DNA from 3 places in the Streptomyces sp. NBC_01465 genome. Region 2 is predicted to be linked to each of the others. Evidence: predicted binding sites of a transcription regulator. Region 2 holds the regulator's gene; each other region holds the start of a gene.
The links. Region 2 encodes HrcA, which represses chaperone genes, less so after heat shock. Its sites were predicted from a motif close to TTNGCACTCNGNNNNNCNGAGTGCNAA; they were not measured.

Region 1 (4,587 bases), 2.1 Mb from region 2:
GCCGTGAGGAAGATGAGGAGAAAGGGCCTCGCCATCATGGCTGTAGAGACAGTTGAAGCCGTAACCGCCGCACCGTCCGTCGATCTCGGACCCGCCGCCGCACTTTCCTGCCGCGAATGCTCCGCACGCTTCCCCCTGGGCCCCAGCTTCGTCTGCGCCGAGTGTTTCGGGCCGCTCGAAGTGGCGTACGACCTCCCGAGCGGCGACCCCGAAGGTCTGCGCAAGCAGATCGAGGCGGGCCCCAACAACATCTGGCGTTACGCGCCCCTGCTGCCCGTCCCCGCCGACGTGGCCACCAAGCCGAACCTCGAGCCCGGCTTCACCAAGCTGATCAAGGCCGACCGCCTGGCCGCCGAGCTCGGCGTCACCGGCGGCCTGTACGTCAAGGACGACTCCGGCAACCCGACGCACTCCTTCAAGGACCGCGTCGTCGCGATCGCCGTCGAGGCCGCCCGCGCCTTCGGCTTCACGACCCTCTCCTGCTCCTCCACCGGCAACCTGGCCGGTGCGGTGGGCGCCGCGGCCGTACGCGCAGGCCTCAAGTCCTGCGTCTTCATCCCGCACGATCTGGAGCCCGCGAAGATCATCACCGCCGCGGTCTACGGCGGCGAGCTGGTCGGCATCGAGGGCAACTACGACGACGTCAACCGCTTCTGCTCGGAGCTCATCGGCGACCCGGCCGGCGAGGGCTGGGGCTTCACCAACATCAACCTGCGCCCGTACTACGGCGAGGGTTCGAAGACCCTCGCCTACGAGATCTGCGAGCAGCTCGGCTGGAAGCTCCCGGACAACCTGATCATCCCGATCGGTTCCGGATCCCAGCTGACGAAGATCGACAAGGGTCTGCAGGAGCTGATCAAGCTCGGCCTCGTCGAGGACAAGCCGTACAAGATCTTCGGTGCCCAGGCGAAGGGCTGCGACCCGGTCTCGGCCGCGTACAAGGCCGGTCATGACGTGATCCGCCCGGTGAAGCCGGACACCATCGCCAAGTCGATCGCGATCGGGAACCCGGCCGACGGCCCGTACGTCATCGACATCGCGCGCCGCACGGGCGGTGCGGTCGAGGACGTCACCGACCCCGAGATCGTCGACGCGATCAAGCTCCTCGCGCGTACGGAGGGCGTCTTCGCGGAGACGGCCGGCGGCACCACCTTCGCCGTCCTGCGCAAGCTCCTGAAGGCCGGTCTCATCGACCCCGCCGAGACCACGGTCGCCATCAACACCGGCGACGGCCTCAAGACCCTGGACGGCCTCGCCGACTCCACGGGTCTCTCCGCCACCATCCGCCCCACCCTGGATTCCTTCCGAGAGGCTGGCCTCGTATGAGCGTCAAGGTCCGTATCCCGACCATTCTCCGTACGTACACCGGCGGCCAGGCCGAGGTCCCGGCGGAGGGCGCGACCCTCGCCGAGGTCATCGCCGACCTGGAGAAGAACCACACGGGCATCGCGGCCCGCGTCCTGGACGACCAGGGCAAGCTGCGCCGCTTCGTGAACGTGTACGTGAACGACGACGACGTCCGCTTCGAGGGCGGCCTGGACGCGGCGACCCCCGACGGCGCCGGCGTCTCGATCATCCCGGCGGTCGCGGGAGGCTGATCCAGCCCCAACACCTCTCAGCGTCACCACAGTTGCCCTCTCCGCGATAGAAGCGGAGGGGGCAATTCTGCAGGGTTAAGAGAGGTACAGTTGGGGCAGCCCCCTTGGTCGCCCGTGCCACGTGCATATGAGAACGCGACAAGGTGAGGGCAAAGTGTTCGAGTCTTTCGCGCCGTAAGTGCCCTTTGCCTGGCCCGACTTGCCCCGTGATCTGTGGGAATCCGCCCATTCTTCCGTTCGGCCGTGCACAGAATTCTCGTCCGATTGACCTGTTGCAGACGGCAGTTGGGCAGATACATTCAGCCGCGGTCGACGCGTTACGGCGCAAGGTCTGACCCGGGTCCGCGAAGTGCGGGTCCTGTGTAAGGGCCAGTAATAGGGGAGTTAGGCATGGCTCAGGGCACCGTCAAGTGGTTCAACGCGGAGAAGGGGTACGGCTTCATCGCGGTCGACGGTGGTGCGGATGTTTTCGTCCACTACAGCGCGATCCAGATGGACGGTTACCGCACCCTTGAAGAAGGTCAGCGAGTGGAGTTCGAGATCTCGCAGGGCCAGAAGGGTCCGCAGGCGGACATGGTCAAGCTCGCCGTCTGATCTCGGCGCGATCGACCAGCGACGCATTCAGCACTCACGCACGAAGGGCTCGCATCCCACCTGGGATGCGAGCCCTTCGTGCGTACCGGGAGACGTACGGGGGACAGGGTGGATGTGGGAGACCCGCTTGCACTCGCATGGGTCGAGTGCTAATCATTGGCGTTAGCACTCTCCAGGTGAGAGTGACAGAACTTGGACCGAGTCAGTGAGGCTCGCAGGCCGGGTGGGGCAAGGAACCACACGGGCAGCAGCCGTCCGTCGCGGGCACCGGCGCGGTCCACGAAGAACGCCACCCCTGTCCGGGAGGACCACTTCACATGGCCAAGATCATCGCGTTCGACGAGGAGGCCCGGCGCGGTCTCGAGCGCGGCATGAACCAGCTCGCCGACGCCGTCAAGGTCACCCTCGGCCCGAAGGGCCGCAACGTCGTCCTCGAGAAGAAGTGGGGCGCCCCCACGATCACCAACGATGGTGTTTCCATCGCCAAGGAGATCGAGCTCGAGGACCCGTACGAGAAGATCGGCGCCGAGCTGGTCAAGGAAGTCGCCAAGAAGACGGACGACGTCGCCGGCGACGGTACGACCACCGCCACCGTTCTCGCCCAGGCGCTCGTGCGTGAGGGTCTGCGCAACGTTGCCGCCGGCGCCAACCCGATGGCCCTCAAGCGTGGCATCGAGAAGGCCGTCGAGGCCGTCTCCGCCGCTCTCCTTGAGCAGGCCAAGGACGTGGAGACCAAGGAGCAGATCGCTTCGACCGCCTCCATCTCCGCCGCCGACACCCAGATCGGCGAGCTCATCGCCGAGGCGATGGACAAGGTCGGCAAGGAAGGCGTCATCACGGTCGAGGAGTCGCAGACCTTCGGCCTGGAGCTCGAGCTCACCGAGGGCATGCGCTTCGACAAGGGCTACATCTCGGCGTACTTCGCCACCGACATGGAGCGCATGGAGTCGTCGCTCGACGACCCGTACATCCTGATCGTCAACTCCAAGATCGGCAACGTGAAGGACCTCCTTCCGCTGCTCGAGAAGGTCATGCAGTCGGGCAAGCCCCTGCTGATCATCGCGGAGGACGTCGAGGGCGAGGCTCTGTCGACGCTGGTCGTCAACAAGATCCGCGGCACCTTCAAGTCCGTCGCCGTCAAGGCCCCGGGCTTCGGCGACCGCCGCAAGGCCATGCTGAACGACATCGCCATCCTCACGGGCGGCACGGTCATCTCCGAGGAGGTCGGCCTCAAGCTCGAGAACGCGGGCCTGGACCTGCTCGGCCGCGCCCGCAAGGTCGTCATCACCAAGGACGAGACGACGATCGTCGACGGTTCGGGCGAGTCCGACCAGGTCGCCGGCCGCGTCAACCAGATCCGCGCCGAGATCGAGAACAGCGACTCGGACTACGACCGCGAGAAGCTCCAGGAGCGCCTGGCGAAGCTCGCGGGCGGCGTGGCCGTCATCAAGGCCGGCGCCGCGACGGAGGTTGAGCTCAAGGAGCGCAAGCACCGTATCGAGGACGCCGTCCGCAACGCCAAGGCGGCCGTCGAAGAGGGCATCGTCGCCGGTGGCGGCGTCGCGCTTCTCCAGGCCTCCGCGGTCTTCGAGAAGCTCGAGCTCGAGGGCGACGAGGCGACCGGCGCCAACGCCGTGAAGCTCGCGCTGGAGGCCCCGCTCAAGCAGATCGCCGTCAACGGTGGTCTCGAGGGTGGCGTCATCGTCGAGAAGGTCCGCAACCTCCCGATCGGTCACGGCCTCAACGCCGCGACCGGCGAGTACGTGGACATGATCGCCGAGGGCATCATCGACCCGGCGAAGGTCACGCGCTCTGCCCTGCAGAACGCCGCCTCCATCGCCGCGCTGTTCCTCACCACCGAGGCAGTCATCGCCGACAAGCCGGAGAAGGCGTCCGCGCCGGCCGGTGGCGGTATGCCCGGCGGTGACATGGACTTCTGATCCCCTTAGGAGGATCGGCAGTTCAGCACGCTGTACGGACCGAGGGCGGCACCCCCATTGCGGGGGTGCCGCCCTCGGCGCGTACCGGGAATGCGTAGGGTGTGCTTGATGTTCGCCATTAATGCATACGCACACATCTAAGCGCCCCCTTTCCAAGGAGCCCCCACGTGACCGTCGCCGCCGATGCCACCCGTGCCGCCCGGATACTCTCCCGCCCGGTCCAGCTCAACGGCCTCACCGTCCCCAACCGGATCGTCATGGCGCCCATGACCCGGCAGTTCTCCCCGGGCGGCATTCCCGGCGAGGATGTCGTCTCGTACTACGCGCGCCGTGCCGCCGCGGGCGTCGGCCTCATCGTCACCGAGGGCACCTACGTCGGCCACGACTCGGCCGGCGACAGCGGTCGCGTCCCGCGCTTCCACGGCGAGGAGCAGCTCGCGGGGTGGAAGAAGGTC
Region 2 (4,587 bases):
GGACCGCGTCCGGGCCCGCCTGCGGTGCGCCCGACTCCTCCACCAGATCTCCGCAGAAGACGATCGGCGGAGAGGAGGGGACCACGGCCACCAGGTCGTGGCCCGAGTGGGCCGGGCCGATGTTGGCGAGCAGGACGTGGCAGCCGGCGCCCAGATCCAGGGTCCACTCGTCGCAGACCGTGTGATGCGGCCGTACGAGGAGATCGGCGGCCTCCGCCGCCTCCCGTTCGGGTACACCCTGGCGCACCGCGTCGGCCGCCAGCTCCTCCGCGCCCCGCGCGAACAGCGTGTCCATGCCCACCGCGCCGTACACCTGCGCACCGGAGAAGACCGCAGTGCCGAGGACGTGGTCGAAATGAGGGTGGCTGAGAGCGATGTGCGTCACTCTGCGGCCGAGCAGTTGCTCCGCCTGGGCGCGGATCTCGGCGCCCTCACGGAGTGTGGATCCGGTGTCGAAGAGGAGTGCCGCGCCGTCTCCGGCGACCAGGCCGACCGTCGCATCCCAGCCGGGAAGCCTGCGGCGGCCGACTTCCGGAGCGAGCCGTTCCCAGCCGTGGTCTTCCCAAGTCACGTCCATACCGCGACGCTATCCCGGGTGGCATGCTCCGTCGCGGTAGCGTGTCTGGCCGCACTCCGCCTTGCTTCGGCGCAGGCAGGCCGCCGTACACTGGGGGGATTGCTGGCACTCGTACACACAGAGTGCCAGGCAGGTGCCAAGGGACGACAGCTGGAGGTGTGCGCGATGCTCAGTGAACGCAGGCTTGAAGTGCTGCGCGCCATCGTCCAGGACTATGTGGGCACCGAGGAGCCGGTCGGGTCGAAGGCGCTCACCGAGCGGCATCGTCTCGGGGTCTCTCCGGCGACCATCCGCAACGACATGGCCGCCCTGGAGGACGAGGGGTTCATCGCCCAGCCGCACACCAGCGCCGGGCGGATCCCCACCGACAAGGGCTACCGGCTCTTCGTCGACAAGCTCGCCGGAGTGAAGCCGCTGTCGTCGCCCGAGCGGCGCGCCATCCAGAACTTCCTGGGCAGCGCCGTCGACCTGGACGACGTGGTGGCGCGGACCGTACGGCTGCTCGCGCAGCTCACGCGGAACGTGGCCGTCGTGCAGTACCCGTCGCTCACGCGGTCGACGGTGCGGCACGTGGAACTGCTGTCACTGGCGCCGGCCCGGCTGATGCTGGTGCTGATCACGGACACCGGACGCGTCGAGCAGCGCATGATCGACTGCCCGGCCCCCTTCGGGGAGACCTCGCTCGCGGATCTGCGGGCGCGGCTCAACTCGAGGGTCGTGGGGCGTCGCTTCGCCGACGTCCCGCAGCTGGTGCAGGACCTCGCGGACTCCTTCGAGCAGGAGGACCGGGGCACCGTCTCGACGGTGCTGGCCACTCTGCTGGAGACTCTGGTCGAGGAGACCGAGGAGCGGCTGATGATCGGCGGCACCTCGAACCTCACCCGCTTCGGGCACGACTTCCCGCTGACGATCCGGCCCGTGCTGGAAGCGCTGGAGGAGCAGGTTGTGCTGCTGAAGCTGCTCGGTGAGGCGCAGGACTCAGGCATCACCGTACGTATCGGGCATGAGAACGCTCACGAGGGCCTGACGTCCACATCGGTCGTCGCCGTCGGCTACGGTTCGGGCGACGAGGCAGTCGCCAAACTCGGGGTCGTAGGCCCCACACGCATGGATTACCCGGGAACGATGGGAGCGGTACGCGCAGTGGCACGTTACGTCGGACAGATCCTGGCGGAGTCGTAAGTGGCCACGGACTACTACGCCGTACTCGGCGTGCGCCGCGACGCTTCCCAGGACGAGATCAAGAAGGCCTTTCGGCGTCTTGCCCGCGAGCTTCACCCGGATGTGAATCCGGACCCGAAGACGCAGGAGCGCTTCAAGGAGATCAACGCGGCCTACGAGGTTCTCTCGGACCCGCAGAAGAAGCAGGTCTACGACCTGGGCGGCGACCCGCTCTCCGCCTCCGGCGGTGGCGGGGCCGGTGGCTTCGGCCAGGGCGGCTTCGGCAACTTCTCGGACATCATGGACGCCTTCTTCGGTACGGCGTCCCAGCGCGGACCCCGCTCGCGGACGCGGCGCGGCCAGGACGCGATGATCCGGCTGGAGATCGACCTCAACGAGGCGGCCTTCGGCACCACCAAGGACATTCAGGTCGACACGGCTGTTGTGTGTACGACCTGCAGTGGTGAGGGTGCTGCGCCCGGTACTTCGGCGCAGACGTGCGACATGTGCCGCGGGCGCGGCGAGGTGTCGCAGGTCACCCGGTCCTTCCTGGGCCAGGTCATGACCTCGCGTCCCTGCCCGCAGTGCCAGGGGTTCGGGACCGTGGTCCCGACGCCCTGCCCGGAGTGTGCGGGCGACGGGCGCATCCGCTCGCGTCGCACTCTCACGGTCAAGATCCCGGCCGGTGTCGACAACGGCACGCGGATCCAGCTCGCCGGCGAGGGCGAGGTCGGTCCCGGCGGCGGTCCCGCCGGTGACCTGTACGTGGAGATCCACGAGCTGCCGCACGCGGTGTTCCAGCGGCGGGGCGACGATCTGCACTGCACGGTGACGATCCCGATGACCGCGGCATCGCTGGGCACGAAGGTGCCGCTGGAGACGCTGGACGGGATGGCGGACATCGACATCCGGCCCGGTACGCAGTCTGGGCAGTCGATCCCGCTGCACCAGCACGGCATCACGCATCTGCGGGGTGGCGGGCGCGGTGATCTCATCGTGCACGTCGAGGTGCTGACGCCGACGAAGATGGACCCGGAGCAGGAGCGGTTGCTGCGGGATCTGGCGAAGCTGCGGGGTGAGGAGCGGCCTACTGGGCAGTTCCAGCCGGGTCAGCAGGGCTTGTTCTCGCGGCTGAAGGACGCTTTTAACGGACGCTGAGTGGGTGGGTCCGGGGGCTCTGCCCCCGGACCCGCGGCTACCGCCGCGCCCTCTTTGCGGCTAAACCGCCGCCGCTCTCGCGGAGGTGGCTGGCGTAGGTGGGGGTTCTCAATGGCCGCTCGCGGTCCGTTCGGATGCGACACCGGCCAAAATCTGCCCGCAGACTCCTAACCCTGCATGATTCGGCCCCGACCTCGTCACATGGCACGATGCCGTTATGTCCTCTGTTCTGGCCGACCTCTGTCGGTATCCGATCGTGCAGGCGCCCATGGCCGGCGGTGCTTCCGGGCCGCGGCTGGCCGCCGCCGTGTCCGAGGCCGGGGGGCTCGGGTTCCTTGCCGCCGGGTACAAGACGGCCGACGGCATGTACGAGGAGATCAAGCAGGTGCGCGGGCTCACCTCCCGCCCCTTCGGCGTCAACCTCTTCATGCCGCAGCAGGACACCGCCGACCGCGCCGCCGTCGAGGTCTACCGGCACCAACTCGCGGGCGAGGCCGCCTGGTACGAGACCGCGCTCGTGGACCTGGACGCCTGCGGCGCGGGTGACGACGGGTACGAGGCCAAGCTGGCCATCCTGCTCGACGACCCCGTGCCGGTCGTCTCCTTCACCTTCGGCTGCCCCTCGCGCGACGTTCTCGACGCCTTCGACCGGGCCGGTACGTACACGATCGTCACCGTCACCACGCCCGAGGAGGCGCAGAGCGCCCAGTGGTGCGGGGCCGACGCCGTGTGTGTGCAGGGCATCGAGGCGGGCGGGCACCAGTCCACGCACCGCGACGACCCCCAGGCCGACGGCTCCGGGCTCGGGCTCCTCTCGCTCGTCGCGCAGGTGCGCGAGACCGTGCCGATCCCGATCGTCGCCACCGGCGGGCTGATGCGCGGTTCGCAGATCGCCGCCGTGATGGCGGCGGGTGCGGAGGCCGCGCAGTTGGGGACGGCGTTCCTGGTCTGTCCCGAGTCGGGTGCCAACCCGCTGCACAAGCAGGCGCTGACCAACCCGCTGTTCGTACGGACCGAGCTCACCCGGGCCTTCTCCGGGCGGCCCGCGCGCGGGCTCGTCAACCGGTTCATGCGCGAGCACGGGCCGTACGCCCCGGCCGCGTACCCCCAGGTGCACCACCTCACCGCGGGCCTCCGCAAGGCGGCTGCCGGGGTGGGCGACGCGCAGGGCATGGCGCTGTGGGCGGGGCAGGGGCACCGGCAGGCGCGGGAGATGCCGGCCGGGCAGCTGGTCGAGGTGCTGGCGAGTGAACTGGACGCGGCGCGGACCGCGCTGAGAGCGTGAGGAGTACGGGATGACTGCGCCTGTTTTTGTCGTCGACGACGTGCCCGGGGCGGGCCTGTTCGTGCTGGACGGCGCCGAGGGGCGCCACGCGGTGTCGGTCAAGCGGCTGCACGCCGGTGAGGACGTCGTGCTGACCGACGGGCGGGGCAACTGGGCCGAAGCCGTGGTCAGTTCGGCCGAGGGCAAGGACCGGCTCACCGTCGATGTGACCGCCGTACGGGCCGAGGACGAGCCCGCGCCGCGCATCACCGTCGTCCAGGCGCTGCCCAAGGGCGACCGCGGCGAGGTTGCCGTCGAGACCATGACCGAGGTCGGCGTCGATGCGATCGTGCCGTGGCAGGCCTCGCGCTGCATCACGCAGTGGAAGGGCGACCGGGGCGCCAAGTCCCTTGCCAAATGGCGGAAT
Region 3 (4,587 bases), 810 kb from region 2:
ACGCGGTAGCCGCGCGAGACCGCGTGCACGGAGCGCCCGGATCGCCCGGGGCGCCGGGGACGCTCGGCCGGCGCGGGCCTGGTCAGGGTCACCACAGGCTCGTCCCCACTGTGCGGCGCGACAGCCGGTTGGCGGTCGTGATCAGGACCAGGCCGATGACCGCCTCGAAGAGGCCGATGGCGGCCGCGTAGCTGAAGCTGTTGGACTCGATGCCGGTCCGGTAGAGGTACGTGGAGACCACGTCGCCCGTCGAGTACGTCAGCGGGTTGTAGAGCAGCATGATCTTCTCGAAGCCGACCGCCATGAACGCGCCGATGTTGAGGATCAGCAGCGTGATCATGGTCGGGCGGATGCCGGGCAGCGTGACGTGCCACATCTGCTGCCAGCGGTTGGCACCGTCGATGCGCGCCGCCTCGTACAGATCCTGGTCGATGGTGGTCAGTGCGGCGAGATAGAGGATCGTGCCCCAGCCCGCGGTCTGCCAGATCTCCGAAGAGACGTAGACCGTGCGGAACCAGCCGGCCTCCTGGAGGAACGAGATCTTGTCGTGCCCGAGATACGTCAGGGCGTGGTTGACCGGACCGTCCCCGGAGAGCATCTGCATCGTCATGCCCGCGACGATCACGACGGAGAGGAAGTGCGGCAGGTACGACACCGACTGCACGAAGCGCTTCAGGGCCCGGGTGCGGACCTCGTTGAGCAGCAGCGCGAGCACGATCGGGATCGGGAAGCAGAAGGCCAGCGTCAGCAGACCGATCCAGAGCGTGTTGCGGAACACCTGCCAGAACGTGGGGTCTTCGAGAAACATCTGCACATAGCGAAGGCCCACCCAGTGCTCGCCGAGGACGGACCCGCCCGGCTGGAAGCGGCGGAACGCGATGACGTTGCCGATCATCGGCAGATAGCGGAAGACCAGGAAGAACGTCACGGGCAGCACGGCCAGCGAGTACAACTGCCAGTCGCGGCGCAGTGACTGGCGCCAGGTGCGGCGGCCGGAGGGGTGCTTCCCGGCAGGGGGCGGGGGGCGATCGGGCCGGGCGGGTGAGCTGTGCTTCACCTCGCCGGTCACGGTCGGGGAACTCATGGAGGGCCTTTCATCGCACGGGGGGCAGTACGGCAGGCATAGATGTGACCGAGAACTTTCGTGACCTTTCCGGTAACGTCGCCGCAACTTATGACCGCTCCCGACCTCTGTCAATGGGTCCTGCACCAGCGGGAGTTGGTCGGTCTGTTGAACTCCATTCACGTCCGTGACCTTCAGTGAGGTGCCCATGCCCGCCTTCGACCTGCCCCTGAGCGAACTGGAGCACTACCGTCCGCCGCTCGACGAACCAGCCGATTTCGATGCCTTCTGGCAGACCACGCTCACGTCCGCGGCGCACTCCGAACCACTGATCGAAGTCCGCCGGACCGACAACGGCCTCGCGCTCGTGGAGAGTTGGGACATCACCTTCCGAGGCTTCGGCGGCGACCCGGTGCGGGCCTGGTACACCCGGCCGGCAGGAGCCACCGAACTCCTGCCGGGGATCGTCGAGTTCGCCGGATATGGACGCGGACGGGGCCTCCCGCACGAGCGCCTCGTCTGGGCGAACGCCGGCCATGCGCACCTGCTCATGGACAACCGCGGCCAGGGCGACCAGTACGGCAACGGCGGTGCGACCCCCGACCCGCACGCGAGCGCCCCCGGCGGCCCCGGTGCCGTCGTGCGCGGCCTGCTCGACCCGTACGACTACCACTACCGGCGCCTGATCACCGATGCGGTGTGCGCGGTCGCCGCACTGCGCGCGCTGGAGGGGGTGGACCCGGCGCGGGTCGCGGTCTGCGGCAACAGTCAGGGCGGAGGTGTGGCCCTCGCCGTCGCGGGCCTCGTCCCCGATCTCGCGGCAGCACTGGTCACCGCGCCGCTGCTGTGCGGGATCAGGCGTGCGCTCGACCTCACGGACGCCGCGCCGTACGGGGAGATCTCCGCGTATCTCGCCGTGCACCGGGGGGCGGAGGAGGCCGCGTACCGCACGCTCGGTTACGTCGAAGGGATCTCCTTCGCCCGCCGCGCGCAGGCCCCCGCCCACTTCGGGGTCGGTCTGCGCGACACGGTCTGCCCGCCCAGCGGCGCCTATGCGGCGTACCACCGCTACGGCGAACTGGCGGGGGGCGGTGCGGTGGCGCACGAGATCCACGCCTACCCGTTCAACGGCCACGAAGGCGGCGACGCGGTTCACGTACGCCGACAGCTGGAGTGGCTGCGCGGGGTGTGGCGCGGCTGAGATTCAGGTGGGGGTCGTGAACAGCCCTTTCTGCCAGGGCCGTTGACACCAGCGTCCTGTTTCCGTAACTTCCGAGGCCGTCCACCGATAGCTTTCGGAGAATTTCCGGAAGGCGTGCCGAACCGGGAGTCGAGATACCCAGGTGGGGCGGACACCGGCGACCGCGCCGGCACCGAAGTCGTGCAGCTCTATCTCCACGACCCCGCCGGCCGTCGCGTCGTCGAGCCCGGAGCTGGACAAGCTGCTCAGCCCCTCCGGGGGCTGCCTCCTGCGCCGGACACCCACCCCCGCGCCCCCGGGACGGATTGGCACTCCGCTTGACCGAGTGCTAACCGTCGTCCTAGTCTCGGATCTGGCACTCCCCACTGGAGAGTGCCAACAGTGCGACTGGTCAGGTCCGGCACCCGCGACGACGGGCCCATGCCTGTCGCCACCCCAGACTGTTAACCCCGTAGATCTCCGAAGGGGGAGACCGGATCGTGTCGACCGCAAGCTCCAAGGTTGCCATCAAGCCGCTCGAGGACCGCATTGTGGTCCAGCCGCTCGACGCCGAGCAGACCACGGCCTCCGGCCTGGTCATCCCGGACACCGCCAAGGAGAAGCCCCAGGAGGGCGTCGTCCTGGCCGTGGGCCCGGGCCGCTTCGAGAACGGCGAGCGTCTTCCGCTCGACGTCCAGACCGGCGATGTCGTGCTGTACAGCAAGTACGGCGGCACCGAGGTGAAGTACAACGGCGAGGAGTACCTCGTCCTCTCGGCTCGCGACGTTCTCGCGATCGTCGAGAAGTAATTCACCCCAGATTGCTTTGATCTGCGCCCCTGGCCCCAGCTATTGCAGCCGGGTGGCAGGGGCGCAGTTCGTTTTTTTTCGAGAGGACTGACTCAGCTCCATGGCGAAGATCCTGAAGTTCGACGAGGACGCCCGTCGCGCCCTCGAGCGCGGCGTCAACAAGCTTGCCGACACGGTCAAGGTGACGATCGGCCCCAAGGGCCGCAACGTCGTCATCGACAAGAAGTTCGGCGCCCCGACCATCACCAACGACGGCGTCACCATCGCGCGTGAGGTCGAGCTCGACGACCCGTACGAGAACCTCGGTGCCCAGCTGGTGAAGGAGGTGGCGACCAAGACCAACGACATCGCGGGTGACGGTACGACCACCGCCACCGTGCTGGCCCAGGCGCTGGTCCGCGAGGGTCTGCGCAACGTGGCCGCGGGTGCCTCCCCGGCCTCCCTGAAGAAGGGCATCGACGCCGCGGTCAAGGCCGTGTCGGAGGAGCTCCTCAAGACCGCCCGTCCGATCGAGGACAAGTCCGACATCGCCGCTGTCGCCGCGCTCTCCGCGCAGGACAAGCAGGTCGGCGAGCTCATCGCCGAGGCGATGGACAAGGTCGGCAAGGACGGTGTCATCACCGTCGAGGAGTCCAACACCTTCGGCCTGGAGCTGGACTTCACCGAGGGCATGGCCTTCGACAAGGGCTACCTCTCGCCGTACATGGTCACCGACCAGGAGCGTATGGAGGCCGTCCTCGAGGACCCGTACATCCTGATCAATCAGGGCAAGATCTCGTCCATCCAGGACCTGCTCCCCCTGCTCGAGAAGGTCATCCAGGCGGGTGGCTCCAAGCCGCTGCTGATCATCGCCGAGGACATCGAGGGCGAGGCGCTCTCCACCCTCGTCGTCAACAAGATCCGCGGCACGTTCAACGCGGTGGCCGTCAAGGCCCCCGGCTTCGGCGACCGCCGCAAGGCGATGCTCGGCGACATGGCCACCCTCACCGGTGCCACGGTCATCGCCGAGGAGGTCGGCCTCAAGCTCGACCAGGCCGGTCTTGACGTGCTGGGCACCGCCCGCCGCGTCACGATCACCAAGGACGACACGGTCATCGTCGACGGTGGCGGCAAGTCCGACGAGGTCGCCGGCCGCGTCAACCAGATCAAGGCCGAGATCGAGTCCACGGACTCGGACTGGGACCGCGAGAAGCTGCAGGAGCGCCTGGCGAAGCTCGCCGGCGGTGTCTGCGTGATCAAGGTCGGCGCTGCGACCGAGGTCGAGCTCAAGGAGAAGAAGCACCGTCTGGAGGACGCCATCTCCGCGACCCGCGCCGCGGTCGAGGAGGGCATCGTCTCCGGTGGTGGCTCCGCGCTCGTCCACGCCGTCAAGGTGCTGGAAGGCAACCTGGGCAAGACCGGCGACGAGGCCACGGGTGTCGCGGTCGTCCGCCGCGCCGCTGTCGAGCCGCTGCGCTGGATCGCCGAGAACGCCGGTCTCGAGGGTTACGTCATCACCTCGAAGGTCGCCGAGCTCGAGGCGGGCCAGGGCTTCA

Region 1: groL (chaperonin GroEL) is a predicted target of HrcA. The motif match lies at 2,319-2,345, and genes of this name have one in related genera.
Region 3: groES (co-chaperone GroES) is a predicted target of HrcA. The motif match lies at 2,570-2,596, and genes of this name have one in related genera.

The regions. Positions count from the first base shown of each region.
Region 1 is NZ_CP109467.1:4,613,418-4,618,004, forward strand. It holds SAM riboswitch class I at 1-19, shown strand, start outside; gene thrC (threonine synthase) at 37-1,326, shown strand; gene OG707_RS21795 (MoaD/ThiS family protein) at 1,323-1,598, shown strand; gene OG707_RS21800 (cold-shock protein) at 1,989-2,192, shown strand; gene groL (chaperonin GroEL) at 2,510-4,132, shown strand; gene OG707_RS21810 (NADH:flavin oxidoreductase) at 4,300-4,587, shown strand, end outside.
Region 2 is NZ_CP109467.1:2,493,681-2,498,267, reverse strand. It holds gene OG707_RS11520 (MBL fold metallo-hydrolase) at 1-577, opposite strand, end outside; gene hrcA (heat-inducible transcriptional repressor HrcA) at 743-1,759, shown strand; gene dnaJ (molecular chaperone DnaJ) at 1,760-2,896, shown strand; gene OG707_RS11505 (nitronate monooxygenase) at 3,114-4,181, shown strand; gene OG707_RS11500 (16S rRNA (uracil(1498)-N(3))-methyltransferase) at 4,192-4,587, shown strand, end outside.
Region 3 is NZ_CP109467.1:3,308,576-3,313,162, reverse strand. It holds gene OG707_RS15455 (carbohydrate ABC transporter permease) at 1-29, opposite strand, end outside; gene OG707_RS15450 (ABC transporter permease) at 89-1,069, opposite strand; gene OG707_RS15445 (acetylxylan esterase) at 1,272-2,264, shown strand; gene groES (co-chaperone GroES) at 2,744-3,052, shown strand; gene groL (chaperonin GroEL) at 3,153-4,587, shown strand, end outside.